One region of the Clostridium sp. LIBA-8553 genome, then DNA from elsewhere that is predicted to be linked to it. Evidence: predicted binding sites of a transcription regulator. Region 1 holds the regulator's gene; the other holds the start of a gene.
What was found. The regulator LexA, encoded in region 1, represses DNA repair genes until DNA is damaged. The targets are predictions, from matches to a motif close to CNAACANNTGTTNG.

Region 1 (7,858 bases):
ATTAAGTTATATTAAAATTTATGGAGGGCAATAGAATGAATAAGTCAATCAATAACCTACAAGATATATTCTTAAACAATGCAAGAAAGGAAAGAATACCTGTAACAATCTTTTTAGTAAATGGGGTTCAATTAAAGGGTATCGTTAAAGGGTTCGATAGTTTTACAGTAGTTTTAGATAGTGATGGGAAACAACAACTTGTTTATAAGCATGCTATAAGCACAGTTTCACCAGCTAAACCTATTTTATTTAATAATGCACAAGTTTTTGATAATTAAATATATAGAGAAAAATAGGTAAACCTTTGGTGGTTTGCCTATTTTTTTTCTATATGATAATATTTATAAATGTACGATATTTTAATAATGCGGGGGTATAATAATGCTTAATGCAACTATAGAATTACTAAAAAACCAATATGGTTTCACAGATGAAACTTTAAAGCTTTATAATCAAGCTATAATTGATGTAGAAAATGAATTTAAAATATATAATGAGATAAGAGAATATAATCAATTAAAAGTTCTTAAAGCTTTCCAAGAGGAAAGAATTTCAGATAGTCATTTTACTAATTCAACAGGTTATGGATATGGAGACATTGGAAGAGATACTTTAGATTTAGTTTATGCTAGAATTTTTAATGCTGAGAAAGCTTTAGTTAGACCACACTTCGTCAATGGAACTCATGCTTTAGGAACAGCTTTATTTGGTAACTTAAGACCAGGAGACACTATATTAGCTGTTACTGGTAGCCCATATGATACTTTACATAGTGTAATTGGTATAAGTGGAGAAGAAAACATAGGCTCATTAAAAGAATATGGAGTTAACTACAAACAAGTAGATCTTGTTGATGGAAAGATTAACATAGAAAAAGCTTTAGAGATGATTAAAGAAGATGATTCAATAAAGCTAATACATATGCAAAGATCAACTGGTTATGGTTGGAGAAACGCTTTCCAAGTTAAAGAGTTAGGCGAAGCTATAAAAGCTATTAAAGAATTAAGAGAAGATTTAATAGTATTTGTTGATAACTGTTATGGAGAATTTATAGATATAATAGAGCCTACAGATGTTGGTGCAGATTTAATGGCGGGTTCATTAATTAAAAACATAGGCGGAGGAATTGCTCCAACTGGTGGATACATAGTAGGAAAAGAAAAATACGTAGAGCAAGCATCTTATAGACTAACTGTACCTGGTATAGGAGCAGAGTGTGGATGTACTTTTGGAGTTATGAAAGATTTCTATCAAGGATTATTCTTAGCTCCTCATGTTGCAATGGAAGCTTTAAAGGGCGCTATATTCTGTTCTAGAATAATGGAACTTGCAGGTTTTGAGGTGCTTCCTAAATATACAGATAAGAGAAGTGATATAATTCAAGCTATAAAATTCAACGATAAAGAAAAACTTATAAAATTCTGTAAGGGTGTTCAATATGCATCACCAATAGATTCTTTCGTTGAATGTGAACCATGGGCTATGCCAGGATATTCAGATGAAGTTATTATGGCAGCAGGAGCATTTATCCAAGGTTCATCAATTGAACTTTCAGCAGACGCACCTATAAGAGAGCCTTATATAGCTTATTTACAAGGTGGATTAACTTTTGATCATGCTAAAATAGGTGTATTAATAGCTCTAAATAATATTTTTAAATAAAATTTTAATTTAGTTGTTAATATAAAAAATTGAAACTTTACTTTAAACGCTTTAAGTTTTATAACTTAAGGCGTTTTTTATGGAATAAATTTCTTAAATACTGTATAATCAAAATATAGTAATATTACGTATTACAAATATAATATTACTAAATGTATTACATAAAGAAAGGTTGGCATAGTTTTGGAGGAGAGTAGAAACAAAGAATTAAAAGTAAAAAGTTTCAGAGTTACTGAAGAAACTTTCGATAAATTTAAAAAAATAGCATCTGATGAATTTGGGAACCAAGGACAGTGTTTAGATGCCTTAATAGCCTTATACGAATTAGAAAATTCTAAATCAACGCTGATAGAAAGAAAGTTAGAAATAGAATCTTTTCAGGATTATCTAAATAAGATAAATCAATTATTTTTAACATCTTTACAAATGAGTGAGGATGCAGGCAAAAGAGCAGAAGAGGAATTTGTAAAGAAACTTTCTATAAAAGATGTAACTATAGAGAGAATGCAAAGAAGAGAAGAAGAGTTTATAGAAAGAGACAAATCTTTAAAAGAAGAAAATAAAGCTAAAATAAAAGAAGTTGATGAGCTTAAAGAAACTATTAAAATATTAGAAAAAGATAAGAGTACTTTATCTCAATTGGTATCTAGAAACTATGATTTAATAGAAAAAAACAAGGAGGAAATAGCATCTCTAAAGCCTTTAGAATCCTTAAAAGAGGAAAATGAAGAGATGAAAAGAGCGTTGGAAAAAGAGAGAGACTTTATAAAAGAACAAGAATCTCATATAAAATCTTTAGAATTAGAAAAAGATTCCTTAAAAGAAAGAATAAATTTCTATGTAGAAAAAGAAAACTCTTATAAAGAAGAGGTAGAATCTTATAAAAAGCTTATAGAAGCCATGAGAAATGACCACAAGAAGGAGTTAGAGTTATTAGAGGATAAATACTCTAAAATGGTAAAAAAAGAGTCTGAGAAGCTTAGAGAGGCGTTTGATAATAGATTAGAATTAGAAAAGAGAAGTTTGGAGTTAGATATAAAAGCTTTAAAACACGAAAAGGAGGTTTTAGAAAGCAAATTAAATTCCTAAAATAAAAAATAATAAAACAAAAAAGAAAGCACCAAATGATGCTTTCTTTTTTGTTAATACGCTCTATATATTCCTACTAATTTACCTAAAACGGAACAGTCTGGAACTATTATAGGTTCATAATTTTTGTTTTCCGGTTGAAGTCTTACAAATCCATCTTCTTTAAAGAATCTTTTTATAGTTGCTTCATTCTCTATTAAAGCTACTACAATATCACCGTTTGAAGCTACGTTTTTTTGTTCTATTATTGCTAAATCACCATCTAATATTCCTGATTCTATCATACTGTCTCCAGTAACTTTTAAAATAAACAAATCATTATTATGCTTAACGTAGTTTATAGGGATTTGAAACATATCTTCTATGTTTTCTGTAGCTAAAATAGGCATACCAGCAGTAACCTTTCCTATAATAGGTATGTCTATAAGCTCTTTTTCTTCAGTGGATAATTCCACTATTTCTAAAGCTCTTGGCTTAGTTGGATCTCTGTATATTAATCCTTTTTTCTCTAATCTTTTTAAATGTCCATGAACAGTTGAAGTTGATTTCAAACTAACAGCTTGACATATCTCCCTAACTGAAGGCGGATACCCCTTTGATTTTGTAAATTCAACTAAAAAATTATATATTTGAGTTTGTTTATCTGAACTTTCCTTAACTATCATAGTAATTGCACCTCACGATTCTTTGGTAATATTATATCATATGAATAGGAACATAGCAAACTTATGTTCTCATATCTAAAAAATTATAAGATGATTTATAAAAAAGAAAAAATTAAAATTTGTTTTCTAGAAAGAATAAGGAAATAAGGATATTTTTAAGTATAAAAATGAGTTTTATTTGATAAAACTCAACTTATTTGTTATAATGAAAAGATGATTTTCAAATTAAGAGGTGACTTTATGGATAAAAAAGTGTTTAATAACGATGATTATTGCGATGTATATAACGGGAAAATTTGCGACAATTGTGGCGATTGTTTAGAGATGCAAGGGGTAGATACAAAAGCTATAAAAATAGCGGATATAGCAAAAGAAGTTGAAGAGAATAAAAAAATAGAAGAAGCTTTAAAAAAGCTTACTGAAGAAGAAAATAAAGAAGTAGAAGATGATGTTGAAGAAGAACTTACAACAGAAACTTGGGAAGAGTATTTAGCTAGACAAGACGAGTATGAAGATGCTTTTGATCATATAGAATACCTTGAAGATATAGATTTAAATGATGATTTAACAATGGAAGAGATGACAGAAGAAGTATTCCCAGGGGTTAGAAAGCTAAAAATAAAAGAGTAGTTTTATAGATAAAAATGCTAAAAATACGGGTATAGAACATATGTTCTATACCCGTATTTTCTTTATAATTTTAAGTTATTAAACGTAAAAATCCAAGCAAATTAAGCTATTTAATATTAGCTAAAGGGTTGGTGTTAACAGCCTTTCTTAGAGTTTCATCATCTACATGGGTATAAATTTGAGTGGTAGAAATATTTTCATGCCCTAAGATATTCTGCAAGCTTCTTATATCTACATTTCCATACTTATACATTAGCGTAGCAGCTGTGTGTCTAAGTTTATGAGGGGTATATTTTTGATCTTTAAACCCTGCATTTTCTATATGTTTTTTAACTAACATTTCAACACTTCTTTTATTTATAGGTCGATATTTGCTAGATAAAAATAGATATTTTTTAGCTTCTTCCGTAGCCTTTGAATCATTTCTATTTTTTAAATAACTATCTATAGCAGAAATTGAAGCCTCATTTAAATATACAGTTCTTTCTTTGTTACCTTTACCTATGATAGTTAAGGTATCTCCTTTGATTTTTTCTATTTGTATGTTACAAAGTTCTGATAATCTCATTCCACAATTTAAAAATAGAGTAAGTATACAGTAGTCTCTATAGTAATTTTTGTTTGTTTTATCCATTGAATTTAACACGGTTATACTTTGATCTAGAGTTAAATAAACGGGATGTCTTTTATTTATTTTAGGTGATTCTAATTCTACAGTTGGATTTTCATCTATTATTTTTATTTTTGAATTTAAAAACTTAAAGAAAGACTTTAATGTAGCAACTTTTCTTGCTCTTGCATAAGCGCTATTATTTCTTACTTTTTCTAAAAAAGCTAAAAATGCATATATATCAGATAAGGTTATGTCTTTTATAAAATTATCACCTAGCTCAGAAACTTCAACTTCCTCAATTTTTTCTAATTCAATATTATTTTCTAAACCTTTATATACTTTTAAAAATTTAAAAAATAATCCTAAGTCAACTGAGTATCCTTTTATTGTATTCAAAGATTTACCTTTTACATTTTCTAGGTAATTTAGAAACTCAATAACTCGTTTTGGATACTTCGATTTCTCTATAAAATCAAATTTAAGATTTTTGTTTTTGTGCAATTCATCGTTTGATTCGTTTTTAAAATTTAATTTTTCAACAGAATTGATATCTTTTTCTACTTCTAAAAGCTTGTCCATACCAAGTTCTTTTAACCATCTTTTTATTATTCTTTGATTCATCTTATATATATCTGCTAATTGTGTAATACTAAAATTTCTTTTAAAAATTAAAATATAAATGTCTTCAATTAAATCTTCGTAATCACGTTGGATATTTTGAGAATCGTAATAGTTATATATATGATCTAGATTGGTTAAATCATCATTACTTAAATTGATATTGAGTAATTCTTTAATTTCCTGTGAGTATTGAAAATTTTCGAATTGATTTTGTTCATTATTCATAGTCTAAAATCCTTTCAAAGCCTTGATATGACTATATTGTAGCATATTTGCTCAAAAAACGCAACAACTTCGCTAAATGTATATTTAGCGAAGTTATAAATTGAGGATATTTTAAGAAAAACATATTGTGTTTGAAAAACAATTTTAAAAATGAATTTCTAGTTATGTTTTGACCTAATTTGCAATTTTGATTTTCGACTCAACTTTCTAAAATAAAATGTTACATATTAATTTTATAACCGTAATACTATGAGTAATACGTATATATGTATTACAACAATACAATTAAAACAAGTTATTTTAATTATGACCATTTTTCAAAATAATATACATGATAAACTAAAAAAACGTAATATTTATTACAACACAAATATATATTTAAATCTCTCACTATTCTAATATCGTTTTCAGATATTAAGATGATAATTAAAAGGAAGCTAACTATATTTTTTAGCTTCCTTTTAATTCTTATACTATAAAGATTTAATTATGATAATTCATCTAAGTTATTGTTTTCTTTTCCATCAGGAATACTTCTTAAATAAGCTTCACCTTTTTTAGAATGAGAAATTATAACACCATCAATCATTCCCTCTTCTGCAAGTTTTACACCCTCAGCTTTTGAAACAGTTTTTCCATTACTTAAAACGTAATCTGTAATTTCTCCATTACTATCCTTTTTTACTTTAACTATAGAATCTGACATAAATTATCACCTTCCTTTACTATTATTTTGCATGTATTTTCAAAAAATATTCTCTGTAAAAAAATATTTTTCTTTGTTATAATTATTATATAAAAGGTTTACATAAATGAGAGGTGATTATTTTGTATTTAGAAAAAATTATTAAAGCAAAAAAGAATATAGAAGATGTAGTTATAAAAACGCCTTTAATATACAGTGAGGTATTTTCAAAGAAATCTGGGAATCAAGTGTATATGAAATGTGAAAACTTACAATTAACAGGAGCTTATAAAATTAGAGGTGCATTAAATAAGATAAGAACCTTATCAGAGGAAGAAAAAGCAAGAGGTGTTGTATGCTCTTCCGCTGGGAATCATGCTCAAGGTGTAGCTTTTGCCGCCTCTCAAGCTAATGTAAAATCAACTATAGTAATGCCTAAAACCACTCCTCTATTAAAAATTCAATCTACAAAGGATTTAGGAGGAAATGTTGTCTTATCAGGATATGTATACGACGATGCTTTTAATGAAGCTAAAAGAATAGAACAAGAACAAGGTGCTTTATTTATCCATCCATTTAATGATATCGATATAATATGCGGTCAAGGTACTGTTGCTTTAGAAATCTTTGAAGATTTAAAAGATGTAGATGTTATTCTTTGCCCAATAGGCGGTGGTGGTCTTATAAGTGGAGTTACTTTAGCAGCTAAAGAATTAAACCCTAATGTGAAAATAATAGGAGTTCAAGCTAAAGGTGCTAATGCCATGGAACAAAGTTTTAAATCAGGCAAAATAGTCAATTTAGAATCTGTAGATACAATTGCAGATGGTATTGCTGTAAAGAGACCCGGTGATTTGACTTTTAATTTTATAAAAGAATATGTAGATGATATAATAACCGTTTCAGATCATGAAATAGTTGAAGCTTTCTTTACCTTAAGTGAAAAGCACAAACTTTTAGCAGAAGCTTCTGGTGCTGTTTCATTAGCAGCCTCTTCTAAGTTGAAATTTAAAGATAAGAATGTAGTATCAATAATAAGTGGTGGTAATATAGACATGGTTACCATAACTTCATTAATAAATAGTGCCTTAGTAGCTAAAGGTAGACTTTTTGGATTCAGTTTAGAAGTTCCTCATAAACCAGGACAAATTTTAAAAATCGCAAAAATTCTTGCTGATGTAAATGCTAATATAGTAAAACTTGAACATGATCATTTTAAAGCAATAGATGCTCTAAAAAATATGGTTATAGAAATAACATTAGAAACTAATGGACATTCTCACATTGAGGAAATTAAAAAGGCTCTAACTGATCAGAACTATGTAATTAAGCAAATTTATTAATATAAAAATAATAAACAAAAGAGATAGAATTTTAACTAATTAAAGTTTTATCTCTTTATTATTTAAAATGTTCTACTTCTCTACTCTACATATTAAATAAAAGCTAATAAAAAAGAGCCTATTTGAATAGACTCCTTTTTTGAAAGTGTATATTATTAAAAATTATCTCTACTTAAATCAACATCTTCTAATTTTATTAATTTAGTATGATATTTAAATTTGTAATAAAATAATAAAGCTAAGAATAAAGGAATTCCTATGTATGATGAAATTAATCCACCCCAGTCTATTCCATTTCTAACATCTAAATAAGCATATCCTTGCC
Region 2 (7,858 bases), 740 kb from region 1:
AGCATTAACTACAGCTGCTGACTCATGATATTTTTTTGCAAGTTCTCCACCAATAACTGCATGAGGTCCCTCATATTCTTGGTCAACTCCTTTACCTATATCATGTAAAAGACCTGCTCTTCTAGCTAGATTTACATCTAAACCTAATTCAGATGCCATTAGTCCTGCTAGGTATGAAACCTCTATTGAATGTTTTAAAACATTTTGACCATAACTTGTTCTGTACTTTAGTCTTCCTAGAAGCTTAATTATTTCTGGATGTAATCCATGAACACCAGTTTCGAAAGTTGCTTGTTCTCCCTCTTCCTTAATGTCATTTTCTACATCTTTAATAGCTCTTTCTACCATTTCTTCAATTCTAGCTGGATGAATTCTTCCATCTACAATTAATTTTTCTAAGGCTATTCTTGCAACTTCTCTTCTTATTGGATCGAAGCTTGAAAGAATAACAGCTTCTGGAGTATCATCTATTATTAAATCAACTCCTGTTAATGTTTCTAAAGTTCTTATGTTTCTTCCTTCCCTACCAATGATTCTTCCTTTCATCTCATCATTAGGTAAGGCAACAACATGAACTGTAGTCTCAGAAACGTGGTCTGCTGCACATCTTTGAATAGCAGTAGTAATTATTTCCCTTGATTTTTTATCAGCTTCTTCTTTGGCCTTAGTCTCAAGTTCTTTAATCAGCATAGCTGATTCATGTTTTATTTCTTTTCTTACTTCATCTAATAATAATGTTCTTGCATCCTCGCTTGAAAGATTTGATATTCTTTCAAGTTCAGCTCTTTGTTCACCGTATAAACTTTGTACACGTTCTTCAAGTCCTTGAATTTCTATAGATTTTTTGTTCATGCTATCTTCTCTTTTTTCAAGCATTTCACTCTTTTTATCTAATGACTCTTCCCTTTGGATAAGTCTTCTTTCAAACCTTTGAATCTCATTTCTTCTATCACGAGTTTCCTTGTCAAGATCTGACCTTAGTTTGTGTACCTCTTCTTTTGCTTCTAATATGGCTTCTTTCTTTGTAGATTCGGCTGCTTTTTTAGCCTCCTCAAGAGTTGCATTAGCTTCTCTTTCTAAGCTTTCCACCTTATTTTTTGAAGCTTTTTGTATAAGAGTGTATTGAATAAACCCTACTACCCCTAATATTATTATTCCTATAAGTATTTCTACTACCATATAAACACCTCCTCGCTTATTCTCTCTATAAAAACATTTCGCGTAGAAAGGTGCCATACTATTCTCACTGTAATTTTTTGAATATGATAAACCAGTATTTGTTATTATTGTATAGTAATTTTATGTTTATGTCAAGGTTACGCCTTGCGTATATTATATGCTAAAAAGCAAAAATTATTCTTATCTTAACCTAGATATAATGAGCTTTCATAACTTTTTAACTTCCTTAAAATGTAGAAACTTTTAATTAATGTTAACATATTCATAAACACCTAAATTTTTATGTTTTTAATAATATAAATTCATAAATTGCGTAAAAAAAAAGATAAGGAAAAATCCTTATCTTTTTCATTAGCTCTCAATAGTTTCTTCAACATTTACTGCTTCTACAGCCTTAGCTAAAGGTAAATCATACTTTTCTCTTATTTGATTTTCTATATCTAATGCAACTGATGGATTTTCTTTTAGATATTGCTTAGCATTTTCTCTACCTTGGCCTAGTCTTATATCTCCATATGAGAACCAAGCACCACTCTTTTGCACTATGTTTTCTTTAACTCCAACGTCTACTATGTTACCTTCTTTTGAGATACCTTCATTATACATTATATCAAATTCAGCTTGTTTAAATGGAGGAGCAACCTTATTTTTAACAACCTTAACTCTTGTTCTATTACCAGTTATTCCGTCACCTTGTTTTATTGAATCAATTCTTCTTATATCCATTCTAACTGATGCATAGAATTTTAAAGCTCTACCACCTGGTGTTGTTTCTGGATTTCCGAACATTACACCAACTTTTTCTCTTAATTGGTTTATAAATATTACTACACAGTTTGATTTATTTATTGTTCCCGTTAACTTTCTTAAAGCTTGAGACATCAATCTAGCTTGAAGTCCAACATGAGAGTCTCCCATTTCTCCTTCAATCTCAGCTCTTGGTACTAAGGCAGCAACTGAGTCAACAACCAAAACATCTATAGCTCCTGATCTAACTAAAGCTTCTGTTATCTCTAAAGCCTGTTCTCCTGTATCTGGTTGTGAAACAACTAAATCATCTATATTAACACCTAATCTTCTTGCATAAACAGGGTCTAAAGCATGCTCAGCATCTATATACGCTGCTGCCCCCCCTAGTTTTTGAGCCTCTGCTACTACATGTAAAGCCACTGTTGTTTTACCTGAACTCTCTGGTCCATATATCTCGATAATTCTTCCTTTTGGTACCCCACCAATTCCTAAGGCTATATCAAGGTCTAAACAGCCAGTTGAAACAGCATCCATTTGAGGAGCACCTTGCTCTCCAAGTTTCATTACTGATCCTTTTCCGAATTGTTTCTCTATTTGACCCATAGCCATCTCAATAGCTTTTAATTTATCTTTATCTATATTTGCCATACTTAACCTCCTTAAATAACCGAACATAAGTTCTATTAATATTATAATATATACAAAAAAAAAGTCAATATTAACATGAAGCTCTAAAAAGAACTTCATGCCTTAATAATTGACCATTTTTTCACTTTTAAATCATTATTTGTAAGTATTTATAACATTTTTATTTTTTCTAAAGTAATCTATTCCAGAAATTATTGTTATCGCAACAGCTAAATATAGGAATATATCCGGAACATATATAAAGAAGTTTTTCAAGAAACTATTTCCTACTACTAATTCTTTAATTCCTGGAGAATTAATTATGTTTACTTGTAATAATAAAAGTACTATTGCAATTATTTGAATTACAGTCTTAATTTTTCCCCACCAACTAGCAGCTATAACCAGTCCCTCTGATGCCGCGATAGTTCTTAAACCAGAAACAGCAAACTCTCTAGCTATTATTACAATGGCAGCCCATGCTGGTACTAATTGCAATTCTACCAAAGATATAAGTGCCGCTGTCACTAAAAGTTTATCAGCTAAAGGATCCATAAACTTACCAAAATTAGTTACTTGATTTCTAGATCTTGCAATATACCCGTCTAGTTGATCTGTTACAGATGCTATTATGAATATAAGTGTTGCTATTATGCTTCCATATGGTAAGTTTTGAAAGGCTATAAATACTAAAAATACGGGAACTAAAATTATTCTAATCAAAGTTAATTTATTTGCAAGATTCATTGCATACAACTCCTACCAAATCATATTCTAAGGCCTTTTCAATTTTAACTTTACAGAATTGGTCTTTTTTAGCTCCATTTCCTTTTACAAAAACATTTCCATCTATATCTGGAGCCATTTCGTAACTTCTTCCTATATAGTATTCCCCATTAAATCTCTCAATAAGAACATCGTATTCTCTTCCTACTTTATTCTTATTTATTTCTTCTGATACTTCCTTTTGAAGTAACATTATTTCTTCTTCTCTAGCTTTTTTAACATCTTCATCTATTTGATCTTCCATTATAGCAGCTGGTGTTCCTTCTTCTCTTGAATAAGTGAAAACTCCAACCTTATCTAATTTTATTGTTTTTATAAACTCTTTTAATTCATTAAAGTCTTCTTCAGACTCTCCTGGAAATCCAACTATTAAAGAAGTTCTTAAAACTATATTAGGTATGTTTTCTCTTAAAGCATTAATTTTACCTATTATTTCTTCTTTTGTTGTTTTTCTCCCCATTCTCTTTAAGACATTATTGCTTATCTGTTGTATAGGTAAATCAAGATAATTACAAACTTTATCATTTGTAGCTATCTCTTGAATAAGTTCATCATATATTGCCTCTGGATAGCAATAAAGAACTCTTATCCATTCTATTCCTTCTATTTTAGCTAACTCTTTTAAAACTAAGTGAAGCTTCTTTTCACCATATATATCTATACCATAATTAGTTGTATCTTGAGCTATTAATATTAACTCTTTTACTCCACCTTCAGCTAATTTTTTTGCTTCATCAATTATGTTTTCTAAAGCTCTACTTCTAAACTTACCTCTTATTTTAGGAATAATACAGTAAGTACAGAAGTTATTACATCCTTCTGCAATTCTTAAATATGCAGTTGCTTTATCAGTTGTTATCAATCTTAAACCTTCATTAATTGATATATCACTATAATTTGTTGCTGTAACCTTATTACTATTTCCATTTATAAAGTTCATTATGGCTTCATTTATTTTAGCATAATCATTAACACCTAACATTATATCTATTTCTGGCATTAATTCTAATAATTCATCACCATATCTTTGAGTTAAGCAGCCTGTAGCTATAAGTAACTTACAGTTGTGACTTGTTTTGTATTTTGCCATATCTAATATTGTGTTTATGGATTCTTGTTTAGCCTTTTCAATAAACCCACAAGTGTTTACTATTATTATATCCGCTTCCTTTGGGTTATTTGTAAGTTCATACTCATTTTGAACCATCCCAAGCATGATTTCTGAGTCTACTCTATTCTTATCACAACCTAAACTCACCATTCCTACCTTATATTTCGCCAAATCTACTTCCTCCTACGTTTAAATATATATTTCTTATTTTAAAACTCTTTTTAAAATTAAACAAGTTTTTATTTCATATTTTCTAATTCATCTTTGCTAATTAAAATTTGTCTTGGCTTACTTCCATCTCTTCTAGAAATAACACCACATTCTTCTAGTTCTTCTATTATTCTTGCCGCCCTGTTAAATCCTATTCTTAATCTTCTTTGTAAATAAGAAGCTGATGCTTGCCCACTCTCAACTACAATTCCTATAGCTTCATCTAAAAGCTCATCTCTATCTCCATCACTATTTCCTTCAGAACCAACTGATGCCGAATTTATATGTTCTAATATGTCCTCTTCATATTGAGTATCTTTTTGTGATTCTTTAATAAAAGATACAACATGTTCAACCTCTTCTTCTGAAATAAAGGCTCCCTGAACCCTCTGAGGTTTAGATTCTCCAACCGGATAGAATAACATATCTCCTCTACCTAAAAGTTTTTCTGCTCCTGCTGAGTCTAATATTGTTCTTGAGTCGATTTGGCTTGAAACTGCGAATGATATTCTAGATGGTATATTTGCTTTAATTACTCCTGTAATTACATCTACAGATGGCCTTTGAGTAGCTATTACTAAATGCATTCCAGCCGCTCTAGCCATTTGTGCTAATCTACATATATAATCTTCCACATCGTGAGGGCATGCCATCATAAGATCAGCAAGCTCATCTACAATTATAACTATATAAGGAAGCTTCTCAGGTACCTCTCCCCTAGTAAATAAAGCATTATATGATTCTATATTTCTTACTCCATTATCAGCAAAAAGCTTATATCTTCTAGTCATTTCATTTACAGCCCAGTTTAATGCAGCTGCTGCCTTCTTAGGATCTGTAACAACTGGAATTAATAAATGTGGAATTCCATTATAAACATTTAATTCAACAACCTTAGGGTCTACCATTAAAAGCTTAACCTCATCTGGAGAATATTTATATAGTATACTTACTATTAAAGTATTTATACATACACTCTTACCAGACCCAGTTGCCCCTGCAATAAGTACGTGAGGCATCTTACTTAAATCTGTAACGACAGCCTTACCTGTAATGTCTTTTCCTAATGCACATGCAACCTTAAACTTATTATCTATAAATTCTTTTGATTCTACAATTTCTCTAAAAAATACTGGTGTTTGTTCTTTATTAGGCACCTCAATACCTATAGCAGCCTTTCCTGGAATAGGTGCTTCTATTCTTACCCCTTTAGCCGCTAATCCTAAAGCTATATCATCAGCTAAGTTAACTATTTTACTAACCTTTATCCCTGCCTTAGGTTGAAGCTCAAACCTAGTAACAGATGGCCCCTTTGTTACCTGAAGTATTTTAGCTTCTACTCCAAAACTCATAAGAGTTTCTTCTAGTTTAGCCGCATTAGCTAACAATGCTTTTTTGTCATCCTTATCTAATTCATTATTATTATTAAAATTTAATAAATCCGCATTGGGGGCAACATAACTAGCTCCTACTGGTGGATTTTTACTTGATATATTATTTGATATTTCTTCTCCTATGGCTTCTTCATTATTATTATCTGAATTAAATCTTCTTTGTTCTATTATTGTATTATCTAAACTTAAATCTCTAGGCATTTTAGACTCTTGCTTGAATTGATTTATTTTAATATCATCCTTTGCCTTTGCATTACTTTCATTTTCTTCATCCTTAATATCATTTAATGACGAATTCTTCATAAAATCTAATATCTTTATTTTATTATTTCCTTCTGACTTATCATCTTCTAAATTTTTCTTATTAATTTCCTTATTATCTTTAGAAGAACCATCCTTTTTCTTTAAATTGATATAGTCATCCTTCTCATACTTTTTATCAACAAGTTTCACTTTAGAAGCTTTCTCCTTAACTCCACCAAAGAAATTTCTTATTGAAACTAAATTATAATCAAATATAAGCATTGAAGATATAAGATATAGAGTTATAAAAATAACAAAAAGTCCTATTTTACCTACTAATTTATATAAAGGTAATACTATTAAAAATCCAACTATACCTCCATGCCATCCACTTGCTGAATTCCATATGGTTTTTATAGATCCCCATAAATTACCTTGGACATAATAATCATTTATATTTACTGTCTGAATAAGCAACACAGTGGTTATTAATGCTATAGTTATTCCTAACCCAACTCTAGAAAACAATACTTCTCTTTTAAATAAGAAAAGCTTTGTACATAAATATATTATGTAAATTGGAATAAAAAAAGCTCCAATCCCAAAAAAACCTATTAGTAAAGTTCTTGATATAACACTTAAATATCCTGCTTTATCAGTATATAAACTAAACATAACTATTAACGAAACACATATAGCTACTAAAGCATATATTTCTTCTGTAACTTTTATTTGGCTTTGATTTTTCTTTTTTCCAGTCTTAGTTGCGGTTTTCTTTTTTCCCCCAGCCATACTTAACTAAATCACCTCACCTATTTTAATTTTAAAATGGTAAAATACTTGTACCAAAAAATATTATATACATAAAAGAGTATAAATTGTCAAAATATTTTTATATTACATAAATAGAACCATAGAAATTCTATGGTTCTACATTATAAGCTTCTATTAAGCTATTTAACTTATCTAAGGCTTCTTTAACACCGCCAACTTCGTTTATTAATCCACACTGAACAGCCTCTTCGCCAACTAATATTGTGCCCATATCATTTAAAAGCTCATCAGTCTGCATCATCATTTCTTTAAGTATCTCTAATTTTATACCTGAAGTTCTTATTATAAATTCATTTATTCGCTCTTGCATTTTATTGAAATATTTAAATGTTTGAGGAACACCTATTACAAGGCCATTCATTCTTATAGGGTGTATTATCATTGTTGCTGATGGCGAAATAAAAGAATATTGTGATGCTGTTGCTAAAGGAACCCCTATGGAATGTCCTCCTCCAATAACTAAAGACACTGTTGGTTTTTTTAGACTTCTTATCATCTCAGCAATAGCTAAACCAGCTTCCACATCTCCTCCAACAGTATTTAAAACAAATAGTATTCCTTTTACTTTATCATTTTGCTCTAAATCAATTAATTGAGGAATCATGTGTTCATACTTAGTTGTTTTAGTTTGTGGTGGCTGAACACTATGACCTTCTATCTGCCCAATTATAGTTAATACCTGTATATTAGAATCTTCTTTTTTATTCTCGGGCATAACTGCTCC

Region 2: the regulator LexA is predicted to act here: its motif matches at 2,598-2,611, upstream of recA (recombinase RecA).

The regions. Positions count from the first base shown of each region.
Region 1 is NZ_CM173489.1:1,656,178-1,664,035, forward strand. It holds gene hfq (RNA chaperone Hfq) at 36-278, shown strand; gene AC2JAQ_RS07345 (methionine gamma-lyase family protein) at 382-1,662, shown strand; gene AC2JAQ_RS07350 (hypothetical protein) at 1,846-2,751, shown strand; gene lexA (transcriptional repressor LexA) at 2,805-3,416, opposite strand; gene AC2JAQ_RS07360 (hypothetical protein) at 3,657-4,046, shown strand; gene AC2JAQ_RS07365 (tyrosine recombinase XerC) at 4,153-5,160, opposite strand; gene AC2JAQ_RS07370 (DUF3892 domain-containing protein) at 5,993-6,211, opposite strand; gene ilvA (threonine ammonia-lyase) at 6,334-7,533, shown strand; gene AC2JAQ_RS07380 (amino acid permease) at 7,689-7,858, opposite strand, start outside.
Region 2 is NZ_CM173489.1:2,391,604-2,399,461, forward strand. It holds gene rny (ribonuclease Y) at 1-1,179, opposite strand, end outside; gene recA (recombinase RecA) at 1,531-2,577, opposite strand; gene pgsA (CDP-diacylglycerol--glycerol-3-phosphate 3-phosphatidyltransferase) at 2,713-3,303, opposite strand; gene rimO (30S ribosomal protein S12 methylthiotransferase RimO) at 3,287-4,624, opposite strand; gene AC2JAQ_RS10580 (FtsK/SpoIIIE family DNA translocase) at 4,693-7,092, opposite strand; gene AC2JAQ_RS10585 (ClpP family protease) at 7,223-7,858, opposite strand, start outside.